DNA from 3 places in the Methylobacterium sp. P3_A11 genome. Region 3 is predicted to be linked to each of the others. Evidence: predicted binding sites of a transcription regulator. Region 3 holds the regulator's gene; each other region holds the start of a gene.
The links. Region 3 encodes LexA, which represses DNA repair genes until DNA is damaged. Its sites were predicted from a motif close to TGTTCNNNNTGTGTTCNG; they were not measured.
Positions count from the first base shown of each region.

Region 1: a site for LexA is predicted at 3,087-3,104, ahead of parE (DNA topoisomerase IV subunit B). Genes of this name have one in related genera too.
Region 2: a site for LexA is predicted at 2,173-2,190, ahead of AC1DXK_RS03025 (PA0069 family radical SAM protein). Genes of this name have one in related genera too.

Region 1 is NZ_JBFUGA010000069.1:7,932-13,592, reverse strand. It holds gene topA (type I DNA topoisomerase) at 1-2,543, shown strand, start outside; gene AC1DXK_RS20305 (hypothetical protein) at 2,651-2,839, opposite strand; gene parE (DNA topoisomerase IV subunit B) at 3,199-5,271, shown strand; gene AC1DXK_RS20295 (PRC-barrel domain-containing protein) at 5,346-5,661, opposite strand, start outside.
Region 2 is NZ_JBFUGA010000005.1:74,542-80,202, forward strand. It holds gene AC1DXK_RS03020 (methyl-accepting chemotaxis protein) at 1-321, opposite strand, end outside; gene AC1DXK_RS03025 (PA0069 family radical SAM protein) at 1,031-2,146, opposite strand; gene AC1DXK_RS03030 (hypothetical protein) at 2,302-2,832, shown strand; gene AC1DXK_RS03035 (amino acid permease) at 2,964-4,412, shown strand; one part of gene AC1DXK_RS03040 (IS630 family transposase) at 4,477-4,828, shown strand; one part of gene AC1DXK_RS03040 (IS630 family transposase) at 4,828-5,438, shown strand; gene moaB (molybdenum cofactor biosynthesis protein B) at 5,472-5,661, opposite strand, start outside.
Region 3 is NZ_JBFUGA010000023.1:14,272-19,932, reverse strand. It holds gene gltX (glutamate--tRNA ligase) at 1-445, opposite strand, end outside; gene AC1DXK_RS10085 (ComEC/Rec2 family competence protein) at 635-2,917, shown strand; gene lexA (transcriptional repressor LexA) at 2,911-3,636, opposite strand; gene AC1DXK_RS10075 (hypothetical protein) at 3,912-4,361, shown strand; partial or broken gene AC1DXK_RS10070 (IS3 family transposase) at 4,493-4,799, opposite strand; gene AC1DXK_RS10065 (SRPBCC family protein) at 5,266-5,661, shown strand, end outside.

The DNA of each region.
Region 1 (5,661 bases), on a different contig from region 3:
TCCACATGGTCTGGGAGCTGGCCGACCGCGGGGCGAGCCGGGTCTCCGAGATCGCCAAGGCGGTCAAAGGCGCCGACAGGCTGATCCTCGCCACCGACCCCGACCGTGAGGGCGAGGCGATCTCCTGGCACGTGCTGGAGGCGCTCACCGCCCGAAAGGCCCTCAAGGGCATCCCGGTCGAGCGCGTGACCTTCAACGCCATCACCAAAGCCTCGGTCGAGGCGGCGATGCGCAAGCCGCGGGAGATCGACCAGGCGCTGGTCGACGCCTATCTGGCGCGCCGGGCGCTCGACTACCTCGTCGGCTTCAACCTGTCGCCGGTCCTGTGGCGCAAGCTCCCGGGCGCCCGCTCGGCCGGGCGCGTGCAGTCGGTGGCGCTCCGCCTCGTCGTCGAGCGCGAGATGGAGATCGAGCGGTTCAAGCCGCGCGAGTACTGGACGCTCATCGCCACGCTGACGACCGCCGACGGCGCGATATTCGAGGCCCGCCTCGTGGGCGCCGACGGCAAGCGGATCCAGCGCCTTGACGTCGGCTCCGGCGACAAGGCGGCCGCCTTCAAGCGCGACCTGGAACTCGCGACCTTCCATGTGGCGAGCGTCGAGGCGAAGCCCGCCAAGCGCCACCCGCAGCCGCCGTTCACGACCTCGACCCTGCAGCAGGAGGCCTCGCGAAAACTCGGGATGGCGCCGGCCCAGACCATGCGGGTCGCCCAGCGCCTCTACGAGGGCGTCGATGTCGGCGGCGAGACGGTCGGCATCATCACCTACATGCGGACCGACGGCGTCGACATGGCGCCGGAGGCGATCCAGGACGCCCGCCGGGTGATCGGCAAGGAGTTCGGCGACCGCTACGTGCCCGACGTGCCGCGCAAGTACAGCGTCAAGGCCAAGAACGCCCAGGAGGCCCACGAGGCGGTGCGGCCGACCGACATGGGCCGCCTGCCGAAGGCGGTGGCACGGCACTTGGAGCCCGAGCAGGCCAAGCTCTACGACCTGATCTGGACCCGCACCATGGCGAGCCAGATGGAATCGGCCGAGCTGGAGCGGACCACCGTGGACGTCACCGCGAAGGTCGGCCCCCGTCAGATCGACCTGCGCGCCACCGGCCAGGTGGTGAAGTTCGACGGCTTCCTGACCCTCTACCAGGAGGGCAAGGACGACGAGGAGGACGAGGAGAGCCGCCGCCTGCCGCCGATGAAGGCCGGCGACCCGCTCACCCGCGAGCGGATCAGCTCGACCCAGCACTTCACCGAGCCGCCGCCGCGCTATTCCGAGGCGAGCCTCGTGAAGCGCATGGAAGAGCTCGGCATCGGCCGGCCCTCGACCTACGCCGCTGTCCTCCAAACCCTGCGGGATCGCGAATACGTCAAAATCGAAAAGAAGCGGCTGCAGCCGGAGGATAAGGGGCGGCTCGTCACGGGCTTCCTGGAGAGCTTCTTCCGGCGCTACGTCGAGTACGATTTCACGGCCGACCTGGAGGAGCAGCTCGACCGCGTCTCCAACGCCGAGATCGACTGGCGGTCGGTGCTGCGCGACTTCTGGCGCGATTTCTCCGCGGCGATCGGCGAGACCAAGGAGCTGCGCGTCACCGACGTGCTGGAGGCGCTGAACGGTCTGCTCGGGCCGCACATCTTCCCCGACCGGGGCGACGGCGCGAACCCGCGGACCTGCACGGTCTGCGGGACCGGACAGCTGTCGCTGAAACTCGGCAAGTTCGGGGCCTTCATCGGCTGCTCGAACTACCCGGAATGCAAGTACACCCGCCAGCTCTCGGCCTCGGGCGTCGACGGCGAAGGGGACGGCTCCTCGGCCGAGGGTGGCCAGCCCGGCGTGCGGGTGCTCGGCAACGATCCCAAGACCGGCCTGCCGGTGACGCTCCGCGACGGCCGGTTCGGGCCGTTCCTGCAACTCGGCGAGGCCTCCACCGAGAAGGGTGCGGAGAAGCCGAAGCGCTCGTCGCTGCCGAAGGGGCTCAGCCCCTCGGCGGTGGATCTGGAGAAGGGGCTGGCGCTGCTGGCGCTGCCCCGCGAGGTGGCGCGCCACCCCGAGACCGGCGAGCCGATCCTGGCCAATCTCGGCCGCTTCGGACCCTACGTGCAGCACGGGAAGACCTACGCCAACCTCGGCAAGGACGACGACGTGCTGGAGATCGGCGGCAACCGCGCCATCGACCTGATCGTCGCCAAGGAGCAGGGCGGCGGTCGCGGCCGTCCGGCCGCCGATCCCGGCCGGCCGCTCGGCACGGACGCGGCGAGCGGGCGCGACCTCGTGGTCAAGGCCGGCAAGTACGGGCCCTACGTCACCGACGGCGAGGTGAACGCCACGCTGCCGAAGACCATGAACGCCGAGGCGCTGACGCTCGACGAGGCCATCGCCCTGGTCAACGCCAAGCGGGCCTCGGGCGGCGGTAAGCCGGCCAAGCGCGGGGCGGTTCGCAAGACATCCGCGCGCGCTGCGAGCGGCGACAAGCCGGCGGCCAAGAAGACGGCTGCGAAGAAGCCTGCGGCGAAGAAGGCCCCGGCGAAGAAGACGGGCGCCGGCTGACGCCCTCGGTCATCGGTGCTCTCCGTGTCTGAAAGGTGGCCGAGCCCGGGCGCGCCGACGCGGCGACCGGGCGTATTCTGCCTGCGCAGAAAGCCTCGCCCGGCGGCTCAGACCAGATACGTGATGGTCGCCGCCAGGGCCGTCGCGAAGGTCGCCAGGGCGATCGTGGTGGAATTCACAAGGGCTCGGCCGGGGGGCATACCGGCGGCATCGTCGTCGCAGCCGAAGGCAGCACCGGCCGCGTGCTCGAAGCGGATCAACGTCAGGCGGCGGGCCTCGATCGCGGCATCGCTCATGGACTGCGCCTCCCTGACCACGGTCAAGATTAATCTGCGCCACCAACGTCGATCGTCCCGTTCCGTTCCGGTGGCGGCCTTTGGGTGCCGGACGGGCGGGTCACGGGAAAGCCTTAACCCATCGTTGTGCAACGTCGTGATGACGGACGGCCCTGCCCGGCCGGGACTCGATAGCCCTCGGGCTCTCGCTCGCGGCGGCGCAGCATGCGATGGTGCGGTCACGTCGCCCGAGGGCGAACGGCTTTGATGTTTATGATTTGTTCCGCTATCGTGCGGGGATGAAGGCGCATGCATCACGATCCCAGAACCGTCTGCGGGAATCCGAGCCGGCCGATGCGGCGCGTCCGCGGGGGCCGCGCGTGAGCGATCCGGCCCGCGACCTGTTCGGGCCGGGCGGCAAGGCGGCCGCCCCGGCATCTCCGTCTCGCGCGCCGGAGCCGCGCCGGCGCCTGGACGCCACGGCCTCGGTGACGGCGCTGGCCGCGGCCGAGCCCGATTCCGGCTACACGGCCTCCGATATCGAGGTGCTGGAGGGGTTGGAGCCGGTCCGGCGCCGCCCCGGCATGTATATCGGCGGCACCGACGAGCGGGCGCTGCACCACCTCTTCGCCGAGGTGATCGACAATTCCATGGACGAGGCGGTGGCGGGCCACGCCAGCTTCATCGAGGTGGAGCTGGAGGAGACCGGCGCCCTCGTGGTCACCGACAACGGCCGCGGCATCCCGGTCGACCCGCATCCGAAATTCCCCGGCAAGTCGGCGCTGGAGGTCATCATGACCACGCTGCACGCCGGCGGTAAGTTCGACTCGAAGGTCTACGAGACCTCGGGCGGCCTCCACGGCGTCGGCATCTCCGTGGTGAACGCGCTCTCCGACCTGCTTGAGGTCGAGGTGGCGCGCAACCAGACCCTCTACCGCCAGACCTTCTCGCGCGGCCATGCGCAGGGGTCCCTGGAACTGGTGGGCCGGGTGCAGAACCGGCGCGGCACCCGGGTCCGCTTCCACCCCGACGCGCAGATCTTCGGCTCGCTGAAGTTCGACCCGCGCCGCCTGTTCAAGATGGCGCGCTCGAAGGCCTACCTGTTCGGCGGCGTCGAGATCCGCTGGCGCTGCGCCCCCGCCCTCCTCGAGGGGCTGGAGGGCGTACCGGCGGAGGCCGTTCACCGCTTCCCCGACGGCCTGCGCGACTATCTCGCCCGGGACATCGACGGCAAGGACCTGGTCACGGAGGCGATGTTCGCCGGCAAGATCACCAAGCCGGGCTCGCACGGGTCGCTGGAATGGGCGGTGGCCTGGATGGTCACCGAGGACGGGTTCTCGCATTCCTACTGCAACACGATCCCGACGCCGGAGGGCGGCACCCACGAGGCCGGCCTGCGGGTCGCCCTGCTGCGGGGCCTGCGCGAGCATGCCGAGCGGGTGAACCAGGCCAAGCGCATGACCGCCGTCACCACCGACGACGTCATGGCGACCTGTGCGTCGATGCTGTCGGTCTTCATCCGGGAGCCCGAGTTCCAGGGCCAGACCAAGGACAAGCTCGCCACCGTCGAGGCGCAGCGCATCGTCGAGACGGCGGTGCGCGACGCCTTCGATCATTGGCTCGCCGCCTCCCCGGCCCAGGCCAACAAGGTTCTCGACTGGGTGATCGACCGGGCCGAGGAGCGCCTGCGCCGGCGCCAGGAGAAGGAGGTCGCCCGCAAGAGCGCGACCCGCAAGCTCCGCCTGCCCGGCAAGCTCGCCGACTGCTCGGCCGCCGGCACTGCCGGCTCCGAGATCTTCATCGTCGAGGGCGATTCCGCCGGCGGCTCGGCCAAGCAGGCCCGCGACCGGGCGACCCAGGCGATCCTCCCCTTGCGCGGCAAGATCCTCAACGTCGCCTCGGCGAGCCGGGACAAGCTCGGCGCCAACCAGTTGATCTCGGACCTCACCCTGGCGCTCGGCTGCGGCACCGGCACGGCGTTCCGCGAGGCGGACCTGCGCTACGACAAGGTGATCATCATGACGGACGCCGACGTCGACGGCGCCCACATCGCCTCGCTGCTGATCACCTTCTTCTACCGGCAGATGCCGAAGCTGATCGACCGCGGGCACCTCTACCTCGCGATCCCGCCGCTCTACCGGCTGCAGCAGGGCTCGAAGGTGGCCTATGCCCGCGACGACGCGGACCGGGAGCGGATCACCAAGACGGTGTTCAAGGGCGGCAAGGTCGAGATCGGGCGGTTCAAGGGCCTGGGTGAGATGATGCCGGCCCAGCTCAAGGAGACCACCATGGACCCGAAGAAGCGCACGCTCCTGCGCGTCGCGGTCTTGGACGAGGCCCGGGAATCCACTGGCGACACGGTCGAGCGCCTGATGGGCAACAAGCCGGAGGCGCGCTTCGCCTTCATCAGCGAGCGCGCGGCCTTCGCCGAGGGGGCCGATCTCGACATCTGAGAACGCGGCATCGGCGCGGCTCCTGTCGCGCCGGGCGGTGGGCCTGCGCGAGAGGCTGCGACGGCGTCGGCAGCCTATCGCGGCGCGGCGAGCGCCTTGGCCGGGTCGAAGGGTTGGGCGGCCGCCACCGTGTCGGTGCTCAGGGTGAGGATCGCCGAGTACCGCTCGCCGCCGGGCCGCAGGACCACGGCTCCGGGCTCCACCGCGATGACCTTGCTGCCGAGGCCGAGGAACCCGCCGACGTCGATCACCACCGCCTTCAGTATTCCGCCATCGGTGATCAGAAGGTCGTCGATCTTACCGACGCTGTCGCCGGCGGCGTTGCGCACCGGCACGCCGATCATCTTGGTGGCCAGGAAGGCGACGGGCTTGAGCCCCTGACGCTTGGCG
Region 2 (5,661 bases), on a different contig from region 3:
GTCGCGGATGCGCGCCAGGAAGCTGTCGAGTTCATCGGCTCTCGCGGCGCGCTGCGCGGCGATCAGGGCCGCGTCCGAGGGCGGGATCCGGTCCGGCGCGACGAGGGCCTGCAGGGTCCGAGCCCGCTCCAGACGCGCCGCGAGGAGAAGCTTGAGCAGATGGCGGCTGGCTTCGGTCAGGGCGACCACATGGCGACTCCGGTTCTCCTGCATCTGGGCGTCCAGCGCCGTCCGCGCGCCCGAGACGAGCAGCATTGCACTGAGCGAAACGAGGATCGCGCACAAACTTGTACCGATCGACAGACGTGGAAGCCGGACCATGGCAAGCCTTATTCTTCCCTGCAGTGCATCGAGTCGTGAGGTCGGCCGCCCGGTGGCCGGACGCGCGGCGGGAAACCGGTCGACCCGGACGGTCGGCGCCCATCCTGAGTGCCGGCTCGCGGTCGATTCGCGTGCCCTGATCCGCCCCGGAAGTCCGCCGTGTCGGCATCGGCGATCGGGCTCCGGACAGCCTGGACCTCCCCTGCCTCGCTGCGCGCGCGGCGGCCACCGGACGAAGCGAGATCCGGTCCGCGATCGTCAGGATCACTGCACGCTGAACCCGCCGCATCCGTCGCGTAGCATCCCGCGGCGTCGCAGTGCGTGACACGGCACCGATCGCGCAACTGTCGGCATCCGACATTGCGTGCCGAGACGCCATCTCAGGTGAGACACAGTATAAATGCTCGATCGAACAATCATAGGTTGGAATATTTATTGGATCCAGCAATCTTTCGTGCTGAAAAACGATCTTATGATGCGGATTTGAAACCTTAGCGATCCCTCTGTCAACTTTGATTTTTCGTTTTTTCGAAATCATTTTGGAAAAATTGTTCTTACAAATATTCGATAATATTTGGGTCGCAACACGATATCTGTAACCAAGATATCTTTATTCAGTCAGAATTGTTGTTGGCGACGATCCTGCGGCTTGTCCATTGGCTGGCTCAGACCGGGCGCCGGGTTGCCCGGCCAGCCCGCATGCCCAGAGTCAGAACAGCGTCAGTTGCGCCCCCGGCTTGCGGAAGGCGTCGCGGTTCAACGTGACTCTGCCGAAGGCGAAGCCAAGCCGCTTGCCGGCGAGCCGTACGCGCTGGCCGATCATGACCGCGTAGGCCCCCTCGCCGCGGAAGCGGTGGCCGAAGCGCGGATCGTTCTCACGGCCGCCCCGGGCCTCCCGCAGGAGGGCAAAGGCCCGCGCGCTGCGTTCCGGGTAATGTTCCGCGAACCAGTCCGCGACGAGGTCGGCGACCTCCCCTGGAAGCCGCAGAAGCGCGTGGCCGATCCGGCTCGCGCCGTGCCCCCGTGCGCTGGCCAGGATCGCCTCGATCTCGTGGTCGGTCAGGCCCGGGATGATCGGCGAGACGTTGACCATCACCGGCACCCCCGCCGCGCTCAGCGCCCGCATCGCCGCGAGCCGCTTGTCCGGCCGGGGCGCCCGCGGGTCGAGGCGGCGGGCGAGGACCGGGTCCAGCGTCGGAAGCGAGATCGCCGCCAGCACGAGATTGTCGGCCGCCATCTCGGCCAGGATGTCGAGGTCGCGCAGCACGAGGTCGGACTTGGTGGTGATGCTGACGGGGTGGCGGGCCTCCCGCAGCACCTCCAGCACCGCACGGGTGATGCGGTGCTCGCGCTCGACCGGCTGATAGGGATCCGTGGCGGTGCCGAGGGCGATCGTCTCCGGCCGGTAGCCCGGCGCGGCGATCTCCCGGGCGAGGAGGCGGGCGGCCTCCGGCTTGGCGAAGATCCGCGACTCGAAATCGAGCCCCGGCGACAGGCCGAGCCACGCATGGGTCGGGCGCGCATAGCAGTAGATGCAGCCGTGCTCGCAACCCCGATAGGGGTTGATCGACCTGTCGAAGGGAATGTCGGGGGAGGTGTTGCGGGCGATGATCCGGGCCGCGCGCTCCGGCAGGACCTGCGTGCGCAGGACGGCCGGCGTGTCCGCTGTCCAGCTCCCGTCGCTGAACACCTCGCGCCGGGCCGGCTCGTAGCGCCCCGAAGGATTGGCCGTGGCGCCCCGGCCGCGCCGCGCGTCCCGCGGCGCGGCGCTCGGTTCGAGGCGGCGCGCGGTTTGCGATCGGGCTCCCTCGGACCACTCCGCCATGACGACTCGCCTCTGTCCGTTGCGAATAGAACATAGCGCGAACACGACCTGGCGGAACGCCTTATTTTCAGGCAAACTTGGCTTTGCCGCCGTTCCGGACTGCGGCAGCTTTGCCCGCGCGCCCGCAGGCAGTTTACGGCGCCGCAGAATCGTCTATGGGCGCGCACATGCTCTCCGCGGTGACCTATCTGGCCGACCCAGCCGATCCGGACGCGATCGATCGTCTGGCCGACACGCTCAGCGTGCTCGTGTCCGGCGTAGCGGGCGGCCTCGTGGGCGACGCGGTGATCGTGTCGGGCCGCGCGAGCGAGGCCGTCGCGGCCGTCGCGGAGGCCACCGGCGCGACGCTGGTGCTCCAGGGGAGCGGCAATCCCTACGCCGTCGGCGCCGCCGCGGCCCGGCGGGACTGGGTTCTGTGCCTGGAGGCCGGCGACGTTCCGGCCGAGGGCTGGATCCGCACCCTCGACCGCTTCGTCGGGACGGCTCGTCCGGAGACCGGGCTCGGCCGCCTGCATCGCCCAGCCGCTGGCTGGCTCGGGACCGTCCGGAACCGGGTGGAGGCTCTGGCGGGCGCCCGGCAGGCCCGGGCCGGGGACGTCGTGCGCCGGGACGTGCTGAGGACCGCGGCCGTGTTCGCGCCGCGTCTCAAGGTGAGGCCGCTGATCGCGCGGATCGAACGGGCCTGATCGACAGAATCTTGCTCTGCGCCTCGTTGTTGTCCGTCGATCCTCCTCTACAACCTCTCGGGTAAGAAGATTTGCCGTCTCTCCATCCGCGGGAGAGTGCCGGCCGGCTCCCGCCCTGGAAGGATGGTGCAATGGATTCGTCGGGCCTGATGGGGCGCAAATCGGTCGACGACATCCTGGAAAGCGGCGAGGGCGAGCAGCAGCTCTCGAAATCCTTGGGCGCCCTGTCGATCACCGCGATGGGCATCGGCGCGATCATCGGCGCCGGCATCTTCGTCCTCACCGGCACGGCCGCGGCCCAGTATGCCGGGCCGGGGATCATGCTCTCCTTCGTGCTCGGCGGCATCGCCTGCGCCTTCGTCGGCCTGTGCTACTCCGAGATGGCGGCACTGATCCCGGTCGCCGGGTCGAGCTACACCTACACCTATGCGACGCTCGGCGAGTTCTTCGCCTGGCTGATCGGCTGGGACCTGATCCTGGAATACGCCATGGGCGCCGCCACCGTGGCGGTGGGCTGGTCGGGCTACGTCACGAGCATCCTGAAGGATGTCGGGATCGTGATCCCGGCCCAGTTCGCGCATGCGCCCGGGACGCCGATCGACAGCGGCGGGACCGCCCTGTTCAACCTGCCGGCCGTGCTGGTCGTGGCGCTGATCACGCTCCTGCTGGTGCGCGGGACCAAGGAATCGGCCCGCTTCAACAACATCATGGTCGCGGTGAAGCTCACCGTGGTGGTGGCCTTCATCGCGCTCGGCTGGGGGCATGTCGACACGGCGCACTGGAGCCCCCTGATCCCGCCGAACGACGGCACCTTCGGGCATTACGGCTACAGCGGCATCCTGCGCGGCGCGGGCGTGGTGTTCTTCGCCTTCATCGGCTTCGACGCGGTCTCGACGGCCGCCCAGGAAGCGCGCAAGCCCCAGAAGGATATGCCCATCGGCATCCTCGGCTCCCTCGCCGTGTGCACGATCCTGTACGTTCTGGTCGCCGCCGTCCTGACCGGGCTCGTTCCCTACAAGGACCTCAACGTCCCCGACCCGATCGCCAAGGGCGTCGACGTGATCGGCATCGGCTGGTTCGCCCTACTGATCAAGCTCGGAGCGCTGACCGGCCTGACCACGGTGATCCTCGTCCTGCTCTACGGCCAGAGCCGGATCTTCTTCACCATGGCCCAGGACGGCCTGCTGCCGAAGATGTTCTCCCACGTCCACCCGACCTACCAGACACCCTATCGCAGCCAGATGCTCATCGGGGCTCTGGTGGCCTGCGTGGCGGCCCTGGTGCCGATCAACATCCTGGGCGAGATGGTGAGCATCGGGACGCTCGCCGCCTTCATCCTGGTCTGCGGCTCGGTGATCTACCTGCGCCGCACGGACCGCCACATGAAGCGACCGTTCCGGGCGCCCGCCGTGCCGATCGTGCCGATCCTCGGGATCCTGTTCTGCCTGCTCCTGATGATCGGCCTGCCCCTCGACACGTGGCTGCGCCTGGTGATCTGGATGGCGATGGGGCTCGTCGTCTACTTCTTCTACGGCCGCAAGCACTCGGTGCTGCGCCGCAAGGAGGGGAATGCCGCCTAGAGCCGTTCCCGCGGGCGTTGCGACGGGTTAGCGATTGCGGCGTTGAGTGGTGAAGGAGCCAGCGATGCCTTCACCGTTGTCTGTCGATCTGCGCGAGCGCGTCGTGGCGGCCGTGGCCGAGGGCGCCTCTTTCCATCGGGCGGCAGCCCGGTTCGGTGTGAGCGTGTCGAGTGCCAGCCGGTGGTCGGCGCGGTTCGCGCAGGACGGCCACGTCGCGCCCAAGCCGACGCGGGGCGACAACCGTCTCCCGGCCCTTGAGGCGCAGGCCGATCAGATCCTCTCCACCTACGAAGCCCGGCCCGAGTTCTTCCTGCGCGAGTTGCGTGACGCCCTGGCCGCCCAGGGTGTGCAGACCAGCACGAGCGGGCTGTCGCGGTTCTTCGCCCGGCACGACATCACCCGTAAAAAGGGGCTGTCTACGCGGCTGAGCAGGAACGGCCGGACGTGAAGGCGGCCCGCCAAGCCTGGTTCGAGGCCATGCCCGACCTCGATCCTGACACCCTCGTCTTCCTCGACGAGACCGCAGCCGCCACCAACATGGCCCGCCGCTACGGTCGCGCCCCGCGCGGGTCCCGATGCCGGCTCCTCGTGCCGCAGGGCCACTACAAGACCACCACCGTCACCGCCGCCCTGCGCACAATCGGCCTGTGCGCACTCAGCCTCATCGACGACGCCACCAACGGCGCGCGCTTCCGCACCTACGTCGCCGACCGCCTCGTCCCAGTTCTGCGAGCCGGCGACACCGTGATCCTCGACAACCTGCAAGCCCACAAGGTCGCCGGCGTGCGCGAGGCCATCGCGGCAGTGGGCGCGCGGGTCTTGTACCTGCCGGCCTACAGTCCCGAGTTCAATCCCATCGAGCAGATCTTCGCCAAGCTGAAGCACCTGCTGCGCAGCGCAACCGCTCGCACCGTGCCCGACCTCTGGGTCGCCATCCGCGAAACCTTCACACGCTTCACCCCAGACGAGTGCCGCAACTGCCTCACCGCAGCCGGATACGAAGACGACTTGGCCGTCGCAACATAGGTGGGAACGGCTCTAGGCGCCATCCGGTGCCTCTCAAACCGCGATGCTCGACCCGCGCCGCAGGTGCTCGTCGAGCCGCGGCATGATCTCCACGAAGTTGCAGGGGCGGTGCCGGTAGTCGAGCTGCTGGGCCAGGATCCCGTCCCAGGCATCCCGGCAGGCGCCCGGTGAGCCCGGCAGGACGAAGACGTAGGTCGCCCGCGCGACTCCCGCGGTGGCGCGG
Region 3 (5,661 bases):
GGGGCGCGCGCAGGCGGATCACCGGCTTGACCCCGGCGGGGGCCTCGGACGGGTCCCGGTCGCGCCAGCGCCCGTCGTAGCGGGGCGCGCGGCCCTCGGCGCGGGCGGTCTCGCGCATCTGCGCCAGCTCCTCGGCGGTAGCGTAGCAATGGTAGGCGCGGCCCGCAGCCAGCAGCTCCTCGGCTACGGCGCGGTGGCGCTCGGCCCGGGCGAACTGGAAGACCACGTCGCCGTCCCAGTCGAGGCCGAGCCAGGACAGGCCGTCGAGGATCGCGTCGATCGCGCCCTTGGTCGAGCGCTCCCGGTCGGTGTCCTCGATCCGCAGCAGCATCCGGCCACCGGTGTGGCGGGCGTAGAGCCAGTTGAACAACGCCGTGCGGGCTCCGCCGATATGGAGGTAACCGGTGGGCGAGGGCGCGAAGCGCGTGACGACGGCTGAGGACATCGGTCCGATAGGTTCGGGGGCGAGGCGCGAAGGGGTGGAGGCGGGGCGGCGGAGAGAGCGTCGATGGGTCTCGACACGGCGCCCGTAGCACGAAGCGCCGGCTGTAGCACGGGCCTGCGGATGGGTTAAGAATCGCCTGGGGAATCGCCCGGCCGCCGACGACAGGTCGCGCGGTGCGGGGTGGCGGCAATGCGACGGATCGGCGCGAGGCTCGCGGGTGGCGCTGTGGCGCTGGCCGGCCCGCGCGCGCCCGCCCTCCCGGCAGTCCGCCACTGGGTGGCCAAGGGCCTCGTCCGGGAGGCCGAACAGCGCCGGCTGTTCCCCTGGCTGGCCGTGGCGTTCGGGGCCGGAATCCTCATCTACTTCGTGGCGGCGGATGGCACGCCGCTCCTAGCCGCGCCCCTGATCGGCGCGGGTCTCGCCCTGGCGCCGACCCCGATCCTGGGGGCGCGGCCGGCGGCCCTGGCGCTGGCCCTCGGCGTGGCGGCCGCGTTCCTCGGCTTCGCGGCGGCGACCTGGCGGGTCGCGCAGGTCGCCGCCCCGATCCTCACCCGCACCACCATCGGCCCGCTGGTCGGGATGGTCGAGGCGCTCGACGAGCGGGAGGTCGGCGCCCGACTGATCATCCGCGTCGAGACCTTCGCGGGGCTCGCGCCGGAGTCGCGGCCGGTGCGGGTGCGGGTCTCGTTCCGCAGGACCCCCATCCCGCGCCCCGGGGACGTCGTCGCCGCCACCGCCCGGCTGCTGCCGCCGCCGGAGGCCGCCCGGCCGGGCGGCTACGACTTCGCCCGGGACGCGTATTTCCAGGGACTCGGCGCGGTGGGCTCGCTCGTCGGCGCGGTCGCGATCCGGGCGCCGACCGAGCCGCCGCCCATGAGCCTGCGCCTCGCCGCTCTGCTGGACGAGGCCCGCAACGCGCTGACCCGCCGGATCGCGCAGGCCGCAGGGGGACAAGCGGGCGCGGTGGCGGCGGCTCTTGTAACGGGCAAGCGGGGACTGATCGCGCCGGCGACCAACGACGCGCTCCGCGCCGCCGGAATCTACCACGTGGTGTCGATCTCGGGGCTCCACATGGTGCTGGCCGCCGGCGTGGTCTTCTGGCTGGTGCGGGCGGTCCTCGCCGCGGTGCCGTACTGCGCGCTGGTCTGGCCGATCAAGAAGATCGCCGCCGGCTTCGCCATGGTCGGGGTCACCGCCTACTGCGCCTTCTCGGGCTGGGACATCGCCGCCGAGCGCTCCCTGATCATGACCCTGATCATGCTGGGCGCGATCCTGGCGGACCGGCCGGCCCTGTCGATGCGCAACCTCGCGCTGGCCGCCCTGATCGCCCTCGCCCGGGAGCCCGAGGGCCTGCTCGGCCCGAGCTTCCAGATGTCGTTCGGCGCCGTGGCCGGGCTGATCGCCTGCGCCCGGCTGATCGACGGGCGGCTGTTCGTGCGCCCCGGGGCGGGGCGGCTCGGGCGGCTCGTCGGCACCGGCCTCTCGGCGGTGACCGGGACCCTGGCCACGACCCTCGTGGCCCAGATCGCGACCGCGCCCTTCGCCACCTATCATTTCCAGACGGTTCAGCCCTTCGGGCTTGTCGGGAACGCACTGACCCTGCCGCTGGTCTCCCTCGTGGTGATGCCGTCGGCGGTGATCGGGATCCTGGCCTATCCCTTCGCCCAGGACCGGCCGATCTGGTGGCTGATGGGTCAGGCGGTGGGGGGCATGCTCGTCGTCTCCGACTGGATCGCCGGGTTCGAGCGGGCGATCGTCGTCGTGCCGGCCTTCGGCACGTCGGCGCTGATCCTGCTGACCCTCGGCCTGCTGCTGGCGACGCTCCCAGCCTCGCGCCTGCGCTGGCTCGCCCTGGCGCCTGCCCTGGTCGGCCTCGTCCTCGCGGCCAGGCCGGACCGTTACGACCTCTACGTCGACCGACAGGGCGCAGGAGCCGCGGTCCGGGGGCCAGACGGACGCCTCACGGTGCTGGGCAGCCCTTCCGGCTTCGTCCTCGAGCAATGGCTGAAGGCGGACGGTGACGGACGGCGGCCCGCAACGCTGGTCGCACCGCAGGGCAGCGGCCGCTGCGACCACCTCGGCTGCACGGCGCGCCTGCCGGACGGCCGAGCGGTGGCCCTCGTCCGGGATCGGCGCGCCTTCCCGGAGGATTGCGCCCGCGCCGCAGTGGTGATCACCGGCCTCGTGGCGCCCCCGACCTGCACGCGCCCGCTGGTGATCGACCGGCGCGTCCTCACCGCCCACGGAGCGGTCGCCCTCCGGGCCGAGGGTGACGGTTTCGCCACCCGGTACACCCGTGCCGACGGCCGCGCCGTACCCTGGCGGCCGGGACCGGCACGTGAGCCGCGCCTGCGGACGCCCGTCACATCCGGGTCGGACGGATCCCACACCGCGGAGGCTCCGCCTCCGGAAACCGACGGGTCAGGCAACGGCGCCGTCTCCGGCGACGCGCCCGCCGAGCCGCTTCAGTAGCGGCGGACGAGGCTGACCAGGCGTCCCTGGATGCGCACCCGGTCGGGCCCGAGCACGCGGGTCTCGTAGGCCGGATTGGCGGCTTCCAAGGCGATCGAGGAGCCCCGGCGACGCAGGCGCTTGAGGGTCGCCTCCTCGTCGTCGATCAGGGCCACGATGATGTCGCCGGTGTTGGCAGTGTCCTGCTTGCGGATCACCACGAGGTCGCCGTCGAGGATGCCGGCCTCGACCATCGAGTCGCCGCGCACCTCAAGGGCGTAGTGCTCGCCGCCGGCCACGAAGTCCGGCGACAGGGTGATGGCGTGGCTCTGGTTCTGGATCGCGGAGACCGGCGTGCCGGCCGCGATCCGGCCCATCACGGGAATCGAGATGGCGCGGCCGGCCTCGTCGAGGATCCGCGTGCTCGCCGGTGCGGGCGGCTGCTTGGACTTGCCGCCCTCGACCACGCTCGGCGTGAACCGGCGAGGCTCTGCCGAAGCCGCGGTCGGGGGCGCCTGGGTCAGGCTCTCGGGGATGCGGATCACCTCGATGGCACGCGCCCGATTCGGCAGGCGCCGCAGGAAGCCGCGCTCCTCGAGGGCCGTGATCAGCCTGTGGATGCCCGATTTCGACTTGAGGTCGAGGGCGTCCTTCATCTCGTCGAAGGACGGCGGGACACCGCATTCCTGCATCCGGCTCTGGATGAATCGCAGGAGGTCCAGCTGCTTGCGCGTGAGCATCGACGGGGGACTCGCGGCTTGGCGGACCGCCACGTGACGGTCTCCGAAACAAATCACGAACAGGTTAAACGTTCCGCAAGTGTTCTGCAAGGGCGGGACCGCTACGCTTGGACCGGTGTCGGCCCGGCCATGCGGCCGATCCGGCGCCTCGCCGGACGGGACGGGCCGAGAAACGCATTGACGGCGCAAGCGGAGCCGTTTCAATGCTGGCCCGTGCCCCGCCGGAGAGGCGGCGGATCCGGGACGCGGGCCGGGACCAGCTTGGAATGACGCGGATGCGACGACCCGCAGCTCTGCTGCCCCTCGGCCTCGCCGCCCTCGGCCTCGCCGGCTGCACCACCGGGTTTTCCTATATCTCGCGGAACTATGTGGCGCTCACCCCTCAGGTGGTGACGATCGGCTGCAAGGAGCCCTACGAGGTCTACGATAACCGGCAGCAGCGCCGGATGCTGATCGTCTCGAACGCCCTGCGCGAATATGCCGGCTGCAACCTGAGCGAGGCGCGGATCGATCCGGAGCCGGACGCGACCCGGGTGAAGCGCTTCCGCACCGCCGCCCGGGCCTATCTCGACGAGACGGTGCGGGAAGATTGCCGGATCACCGGCGAGACCGTGTTCGATCCGCTGAAGAGCGAATTCGCCTACGCGTGCGACGCGCCGATCGAGCGGCGCGGCACGGTGGTTCCGCGCCTGCCAGGCCGCAATCCGGGTCTCGGCCCGCGCTAGCACCACTTTGGGAAATTGATATCAGGGCGGGTGTTCGAAGGCGACTTTACTATTCGGGCCGCGCGGCGTCTGCAGCCTGTTGAGGAGATCGAGGATGGCCGACGGGGCCGCTTCCGGCAAAGGGGTGGCGCTCGCGTAGGGCCTGCTCCCTTGAACTTCCGATTACCCGGGTCGCGGGGGGCCGGCCGCAGCTGGATCGGGCACGGTGGTGCGGACCCTGCGCCCGCGCACCACGACGCTGGCCAAGCCCATCGCCCGCATCAGCCGGGCGACCGTGCCGCGCGCCACCGCGATCTCCTTGCGGGCGAGCTGACGCCACGCCTTCCTGAGCCAGCAGACGCCGAAGTTCGCCGCTTGAACGCGCCGGATCTCGGCCATCAGCATCGCGTCGCGCCTAGCCCGAGCCGACAGCCGCTCCGGATCGGCCTGCCGTTCAGCGTCCTGCTCCTATGCAGCGCTGCCGAGTTCGCAGCAATCCGCAACGGAATCAAGACGAGACAGATTAAGAGAAAAAGTCCGGATAGCTCGCGTCTTTGCTGCCAAATACAAGCTTTATATTTTGTTTTTCAAAAATATAGGTACCACGCATGACCTAAAGCTGAGTATATAGACGGATCATTACGCTACCCGTGCGTCTCTCCCGCGAACGCGTCGAGACCCGTGAGAGTCCCGCCATCCGTCCCGAGCGAACATATTCGCGGTAATATTGGTCACGTTCAAAAGTCGATCTGTTTTGATCGACCAATACGGCAAGACCAGAAACACTCGGCTCACTTTGATCGTCGCCGCGTCGCTTCCACGTCGAGGCCTATTGCCGAACGAGTCGCTTCGGCCTAGCTCCCTTGCGGCCATCAGAGCCTGCGCGGCCCCGGTCGCGATTTGAGACGGACGGAGACACCCCGAGATGCCCTTCGCTTTCTGCCGATCCCTTCCCCTGGCCGCCCTGGCGCTCGCCGCGGCCACCGTGCCGGGCTACGCCCTGGAGGTGACCCGCTCGGCCGATATCGCCGCGCCCCCGGCCAAGGTCTGGCAGACCATCGGGGAGTTCTGTGGCATCGGCGACTGGCACCCGGCCATCGAGAAATGCGCGCTCTCCGACAAGGACGGCATGAAGGTCCGCACCCTCAGCCTGAAGGGTGGCGGCACCATCAAGGAGGAGCAGGTCTCCCGGGACGACAAGGTGATGAGCTACACCTACACGATCCTGGAGAGCCCGCTGCCGGTCTCCGACTACAAGTCCACCCTCTCGGTCGCCCCGGCGGGTTCGGGCTCGAAGGTGACCTGGACCGGAACCTTCAAC